One region of the Streptomyces sp. NPDC024687 genome, then DNA from elsewhere that is predicted to be linked to it. Evidence: riboswitches for the same ligand, from Rfam matches in the RefSeq annotation. Region 1 holds a riboswitch; the other holds the start of a gene.
The links. A riboswitch is a leader RNA that binds a small molecule or an ion and turns the genes downstream of it on or off. The one in region 1 is predicted to bind cyclic di-AMP.
Positions count from the first base shown of each region.

Region 2: another riboswitch for cyclic di-AMP. It lies ahead of ACZ39I_RS24025 (transglycosylase family protein); the one in region 1 lies ahead of ACZ39I_RS38625 (M23 family metallopeptidase).

Region 1 covers NZ_JBVHLJ010000015.1:38,518-42,273, reverse strand. Annotated here, with positions in the region: gene ACZ39I_RS38635 (M16 family metallopeptidase) at 1-594, shown strand, start outside; gene ACZ39I_RS38630 (M16 family metallopeptidase) at 591-1,979, shown strand; cyclic di-AMP (ydaO/yuaA leader) riboswitch at 2,183-2,349, shown strand; gene ACZ39I_RS38625 (M23 family metallopeptidase) at 2,363-3,115, shown strand; gene ACZ39I_RS38620 (GntR family transcriptional regulator) at 3,304-3,756, shown strand, end outside.
Region 2 covers NZ_JBVHLJ010000006.1:109,765-113,520, reverse strand. Annotated here, with positions in the region: gene ACZ39I_RS24035 (cytochrome P450 family protein) at 1-1,004, shown strand, start outside; gene ACZ39I_RS24030 (transglycosylase family protein) at 1,196-2,191, shown strand; cyclic di-AMP (ydaO/yuaA leader) riboswitch at 2,397-2,564, shown strand; gene ACZ39I_RS24025 (transglycosylase family protein) at 2,568-3,272, shown strand; gene eno (phosphopyruvate hydratase) at 3,566-3,756, shown strand, end outside.

The sequences.
Region 1 (3,756 bases):
GTCGTCGAGGAGGAGGTCCCCGCGCGCGCGCTGATGGCCGCCTACCGGCTGCCGCACGACGGCACCCGCGAGGCCGACGCGGCCGACCTGGCGCTCACCGTCCTCGGCGGCGGCGAGTCGTCCCGCCTCTACAACCGTCTCGTACGGCGCGACCGTACGGCCGTCGCGGCGGGCTTCGGACTGCTGCGCCTGGCGGGTGCGCCCTCCCTGGGCTGGCTCGACGTGAAGACGTCCGGGGACGTCGAGGTGCCGGTCATCGAGGCCGCCATCGACGAGGAGCTCGCCCGGTTCGCCGAGGAGGGCCCGACCGCCGAGGAGATGGAGCGCGCCCAGGCCCAGTTGGAGCGCGAGTGGCTGGACCGGCTCGGCACCGTCGCGGGCCGCGCCGACGAACTGTGCCGCTACGCCGTCCTGTTCGGCGACCCGCAGCTCGCCCTCACCGCCGTGGAGCGCGTCCTGGAGGTGAGCGCCGAGGACGTCCAGAAGGTAGCCAAGGCCAAGCTGCGCCCCGACAACCGGGCGGTGCTCGTGTACGAACCCACCACTGCCGAAGCCCCCGCCGACCAGGACGAGAACGAGGAGGCGGCCCAGTGAGCGAGCTCGCCGCGATGGACTTCCACCCCCAGCCCCAGGCGGGCGACGCCAGGCCGTGGGCCTTTCCGGCCCCCACGCGCGGGACGCTCGACAACGGCCTGACGGTCCTGCGCTGCCACCGCCCCGGCCAGCAGGTCGTCGCCGTCGAGGTGCTCCTGGACGCTCCTCTGGAGGCCGAACCGGCCGGCCTCGACGGTGTCGGCACGATCATGGCGCGCGCCTTCTCGGAGGGCACCGACAAGCACTCCGCCGAGGAGTTCGCCGCCGAACTGGAGCGATGCGGCGCCACCCTCGACGCGCACGCCGACCACCCGGGCGTCCGGCTGAGCCTCGAAGTGCCGGCCTCCCGCCTCGCCAAGGCGCTCGGTCTGCTGGCCGACGCCCTGAGGGCACCCGCCTTCGCGGACAGCGAGATCGAACGGCTCGTCAACAACCGCCTGGACGAGATCCCGCACGAGCTCGCCAACCCGTCCCGCCGCGCAGCCAAGGAGCTCTCCCGGGAACTGTTCCCGGCGGACTCGCGCATGTCCCGCCCGCGCCAGGGCACCGAGGAGACGGTCGAGAACATCGACTCCGCGGCGGTGCGCGGGTTCTACGAGAAGCACGTACGGCCAGCCACCGCGACCGCCGTGGTCGTCGGCGACCTCACCGGCATCGATCTGGACGAGCTGCTCGGCGACACCCTCGGCTCCTGGACCGGCTCCACGGCCCAGCCGCGCCCCATGCCGCCGGTGACCGCCGACGACACCGGCCGGGTCGTCATCGTGGACCGCCCCGGCGCCGTCCAGACGCAGCTGCTGATCGGCCGTATCGGCGCCGACCGGCACGCGCGCGTGTGGCCCGCGCAGGTGCTCGGCACATACTGCCTCGGCGGCACTCTCACCTCCCGGCTGGACCGTGTCCTGCGCGAGGAGAAGGGCTACACCTACGGCGTGCGGTCGTTCGGGCAGGTCCTCAGGTCCGCCCCGGACGGCTCGGGCGCCGCGATGCTCGCCATCAGCGGCTCCGTCGACACCCCGAACACCGGTCCCGCCCTTGAGGACCTGTGGACCGTGCTGCGCACGCTCGCGGAGGGCGGCCTCACCGACGCCGAGCGGGACGTCGCCGTACAGAACCTCGTCGGCGTGGCGCCGCTCAAGTTCGAGACGGCGGCGGCCGTGGCGGGCACCCTGGCCGACCAGGTCGAGCAGCACCTGCCGGACGACTACCAGGCGACCCTGTACCAGCAGCTCGCCGCGACGGGCACCGTCGAGGCCACCGCGGCCGTCGTGAATGCGTTCCCGGTGGACCGTCTGGTGACGATCCTGGTCGGCGACGCGGCCGCGATCAAGGAGCCCGTGGCGGCCCTCGGCATCGGCGAGGTCAAGGTCGTGTCGGCCGAGTAGAGGGGCCGGCAGAGCAGGCGCCGCACAGGGGCCCTGGTGACGGAAGCGTCACCAGGGCCCTTAGATGTCCGAATTGGGCAGGAGGTTGCCTGTCTTGCCTGTGGGATGCGCTACAAAAACCGTGATCGGTTTGGGGATTGAAAGTCGGCCCGCTTAGCGTCATCCCGGCTGTTCGTCAGGCACTGCGCCGCGTCCGCGGCACCGGACAGTCATCGCCGAGTCCCCGCATGGCGCGAGCCAGGGGAGCCGGGGACCCACATGCGTTGTCCCTGGGGTGAATCGGACGCCCGCGCGCGCTGCGAGGGGGTCCGTAGGAGACCTTCCTGCTCCGAACCCGTCAGCTAACCCGGTAGGCGAGAAGGAAGGAAAGGACCACCCACTACATGGCGTTCACCTGCGCCGCCGGGAAGCACCGTCGTCCCAGCCGGATGAAGCGCACCACCGCCAATGCGGCGGGCGTCGCGGCCCTCGCCACCACCGGCGTCATCGGCACCCTCGCCGCTCCGGCGCTCGCCGCCGGGAACTCCGTCGAGCAGACCGGGCTCATGCCCGTCGTCAGCGTCGGCGACTCCCTCGCCGATCAGCTCGACGCCCAGGCCGCTGCCCAACAGCAGGCCGCCGAGCGGAAGAAGGCGGCGGCGGAGGCCAAGAGGAAGGCCGAGGCACGGGCCAAGGAGGAGCGCGAGGCCAAAGAGCGCGCCGCCCGCGCGGCCGAGCGCAAGCGCCTCAACAGCTTCGTCACCCCGATCTCCGGCTCCTACATCTCCACCGGCTACAAGACCGGCGGCTCCCTGTGGTCCTCCGGCAGCCACACCGGCGTCGACTTCCACGCCGCGAGCGGCACCTCCGTCCACGCGGTCGGCCGCGGCACCGTCGTGGAGACCGGCTGGGGCGGCTCGTACGGCAACGAGATCGTGATCAGGATGGCCGACGGCACGTACACCCAGTACGGCCACCTGTCGTCCATCGGCGTCTCGGTCGGCCAGTCGGTCACCCCCGGCCAGCAGATCGGCCTGTCCGGCGCGACCGGCAACGTCACCGGGCCGCACCTGCACTTCGAGGCCCGCACCACCGCCGAGTACGGCTCGGACATCGACCCCGTCGCCTATCTGCGCTCGCACGGCGTGAGTGTCTGACGACGTACCGCGAGATCTTCTTCGGCCCCGGCTCCTCCGAGCCGGGGTTTCCGCGTTTACAGTGCCCCGCTGTCCAAAAAATATCCCTGGATTCCGGTCCGCCGTCGGAAATTCCCGCTCATTGCAATAGAGTCACTGAACACACGTCAATCGGCGACGTTTCAAGGGGACTAAGACGGAGGTCGGACATGCGTATTCCGGCGCACTCGGTATGCACGGCTATCCGGGACGACATCGTCGCCGGTGTCTACGAGCGCGGCAGCCGACTCACCGAGGAACTGCTCGCCCGCCGCTACGGCGTCTCCCGCGTCCCCGTCCGGGAGGCCCTGCGCACACTGGAGGCCGAGGGCTTCGTGGTGACGCGACGCCACGCGGGCGCGTGCGTGGCCGAACCGACCGACCAGGAGGGCGCCGACCTCCTGGAGATGCGCATGCTGCTGGTGCCGCTCGGCGCCTCCCGGGCCGCCCAGCGGCGCACCGAGGCCCATCTGAAGGTGCTGCGCGGCCTGGTCCGGCTGGGTCAGGAGCGGGCCAGGCAAGGCAACAGCGAGGATCTGCGCTCCCTTGGGGGCTGGTTCCACGAGACGCTCGCCCAGGCCTCCGGCAGCCCTGCCATGACCTCGATGCTGACCCAGCTCCGG
Region 2 (3,756 bases), on a different contig from region 1:
CGGAGCTGATGACGCATCTGCTGAACATCGACCCACCGGACCACACCAGGCTCCGACGGCTCGTCAGCAAGGCGTTCACGCCCAGGAGGGTCGCCGAGTTCGCCCCCCGGGTGCAGGGGTTGACCGACCGTCTCATCGACGGTTTCGCGGCCGCGGGCAGCGCCGACCTGATCCACGAGTTCGCCTTCCCGCTCCCCATCTACGCGGTCTGCGAGCTGCTCGGCGTCCCCGCGGAGGACCAGGACGACTTCCGGGACTGGGCGGGCATGATGATCCGTCACGGCGGCGGGCCGCGAGGCGGGGTGGCGCGGTCCGTGAAGAAGATGCGCGGCTATCTCGCCGAGCTCATCCACCGGAAGCGGGAAGCGCTGCCCGACGAGCCCCCTCCCGGCGAGGACCTCATCTCCGCGCTCATCCGCGCCTCCGACCACGGGGAGCACCTCACCGAGAACGAAGCCGCGGCCATGGCCTTCATCCTCTTGTTCGCAGGTTTCGAGACCACCGTCAATTTGATCGGAAACGGCGCCTACGCCCTCCTCACCCATCCCGAGCAGCGCGACCGGCTGCAGGAATCCCTGGCCAGGCAGGAGAGGGGCCTCCTGGAGACCGGTGTGGAGGAACTGCTGCGGTACGACGGTCCGGTGGAACTGGCCACCTGGCGGTTCGCCACCGAACCCCTGCGGATCGGCGGGCAGGACATCGCCGCCGGTGACCCGGTGCTCGTCGTGCTCGCCGCCGCGGACCGGGATCCGGAGCGGTTCGCCGACCCCGACGTGCTCGATCTGTCCCGCCGTGACAATCAGCACCTCGGTTACGGCCACGGCATCCACTACTGCCTCGGTGCCCCGCTCGCCCGCCTGGAGGGCCAGACCGCGCTCGCCACCCTCCTCACCCGCCTCCCGGATCTCCAACTGGCGGTCGATTCGGCTGATTTGCGGTGGCGCGGGGGGCTCATCATGCGTGGACTGCGCACTTTGCCCGTGGAGTTCACGCCCGTCCGGTAATCGACCGAGAGGCCCGTCCTGTCCCCGCACGGAGTGGGTAAACATGACGAGTCCTCAAGTTTGTGATCCTCACGTGATCTACGCGGCATTAACTTGTGACAAGTGATCGAACCCCTATACGTTCACGGACCAGCGCGGTGCCCCGCACCACTCGCCGCGCGGGTATTTGCTGTCTCGGGAAAGGTCCCCTCATGCTCTCCGGGAACGGTCGTCACCGTCGCCCCCGTCAGGCTCCCGCTCTCCTCGTGGCGGCCGGTGTGACGGGCTCCGCCATCGCGATCCCACTGCTCGGAGCGACCGGAGCGAGCGCCGCCACCGGCACCACCTGGGACCGGGTCGCGGAATGCGAGAGCGGCGGCTCCTGGAGCGCCAACGACGCCAACGGCTACTACGGCGGCCTCCAGATGTCCCAGGAGAACTGGGAGAAGTACGGCGGCCTCGAATACGCCGAGACGGCGGACCTGGCCAGCCGCAACCAGCAGATAGCCGTGGCCGAGAAGCTCCTCGCGGACCAGGGCATCGCCGCCTGGCCCACCTGCGGTCTGCTCGGCGGTCTCAGCAAGGACTCGAGTGCGGCCGACGTCGACACGGGCGTGGGGAGCGAGACACCCTCGGCCTCGGCGTCCGACTCATCGACATCGTCCGGTTCATCCGGATCGTCTGGTTCATCCGGTTCCTCCGACTCCTCGGGCGCCGAGGAGTCTTCCGGTCTGCTCGGCGCGCTGGACGGTTCGTCCGCCACGCCCTCGCCGTCGGCCACCGCCTCCAATGGCGACAGTTCCGCCAAGTCGGGCAAAAAGAACCCTTCGCCTTCCGAGGGCTCCGCCGCGGAGGACGTACAGCCTTCCGACAGCTCGCCCGTGGTGAGCCCAGAAGAGGACGAAGCGGACAAGTCGTGGCAGCAGGGCAGCTCTTCGGCCCTCGTGGACGTCGGCGCCCTCGGTTCCGGCAAGCACCGCGGCGGCAGTGCCGAGGAGATTGCGACGAAGAGCACAGCCTCCTCCCCGGCCGGCCGGCATGCCGCGGGCACCTACACCGTCCAGGAGGGCGACTCGCTCGCCTCCATCGCCGACTCCCTTGGCCTCGACGGCGGATGGCGTGCCCTCTACGCCGAGAACAAGGACCGCATCGGGGCCGACCCGAGCGGCATCGTCGCCGGTCAGACCCTCGACACAGGGGTTGAATAGGGCTGAAAAGGCCTGAAAAACAGCGGGAGTTCACGTCACACTTCGCACTGAATGTCCACTTTGGTGAAAGTGTGGGATGAGTCTCAGAAGCCCTGATCGTCTTTGAAATTCCGCCGAGCCCGTGTCTACGGTCGTGACCGCTCGGCAACCCGAGCCCCGTCTGTCGCAACGCCGAATCCTGCCAGCGACGGAACGGGAACAGTCGTCGCGTCAAGCGCCGTAGGCAGGAGCGGGGGACCCAAGGTAAGTGCCGGGCCCAGCAGTTCATGCTGGACCGGCTTGGGGTGAAGCCGCGCATCGCGAGATGTGCGGCCGGGCAACTCAACCGGCCCGAACCCGACAGCTCACCTCGCAGGCGTCGGTGAGGGGATCCACCATGCTGTTTTCCGGTAAGGGCAAGCACCGTCGTCCGTCCAAGGCCACCCGTGCCGCCGCGCTTGCCGGTGTCACCGGTGTCGCCATCGCCGCCCCGCTGATGGCGGCCGGCAACGCCTCCGCCGCCACCGCCTCCGAGTGGGACACCGTCGCCCAGTGCGAGTCCGGCGGCAACTGGTCCATCAACACCGGCAACGGCTACTACGGCGGCCTGCAGTTCTCGGCCTCCACCTGGGCCGCGTACGGCGGCACGCAGTACGCCGCGCAGGCCAACCAGGCCAGCAAGTCCCAGCAGATCGCCGTCGCCGAGAAGGTCCTCGCCTCCCAGGGCAAGGGTGCCTGGCCGGTCTGCGGCAAGGGCCTGTCCAGCGCCGGCTACAGCGGCAGCAGCTCGTCCTCCTCCAGCTCCTCGAACTCCAGCTCCTCGAACTCCGGCTCCTCGAGCACGAGCAGCCGTTCGACCGACGAGCAGAGCGCCTCCCGTTCGACCGACCGTCCGGCCGCCAAGAAGACGGTCACCACCCCGACCGGCAAGAAGGTCAAGAAGGGCGACGGCGAGTACAAGGTCGTCAAGGGTGACACCCTCAGCTCGATCGCCGAGAAGCACAAGGTCAAGGGCGGCTGGCAGAAGCTGTTCAAGCTGAACAAGGACATCATCACCGACGCGGACTTCATCTACCCGGGTCAGCAGCTGCACCTCAAGTAGGACCCAGCTGAACCACAGCGCCCTCACAGCCGTGTCCTTCAGGATGAAGGCCTCGTGAGGGTCACCCCCCGTCCCCACGGGCTCCCCGCTCCGGTGCGTGTTCCCCCGTACGCACCGGGGCGGGGTTTTTTCATGCCCCGTCGAGGCATGTCTTTGTTCAGTTCAGAAACAATTTACTCTCGGTTCTGTCCAGGAGGCGGTCCACACGGTGGCCGAACCCCCGGAGCCGGTTAGGCTCGGTCTCGCAGAACCCACCGCGGTCCCGGCGGACCGTGTCACATCCCAAGAAGGAGATGCTCGTGCCGTCCATCGACGTCGTCGTAGCCCGGGAAATCCTGGACTCCCGAGGCAACCCCACGGTCGAGGTCGAGGTCGGCCTCGACGACGGCAGCACCGGTCGTGCCGCCGTCCCCTCCGGCGCCTCCACGGGCGCCTTCGAGGCCATCGAGCTCCGCGACGGTGACCCGAACCGCTACCACGGCAA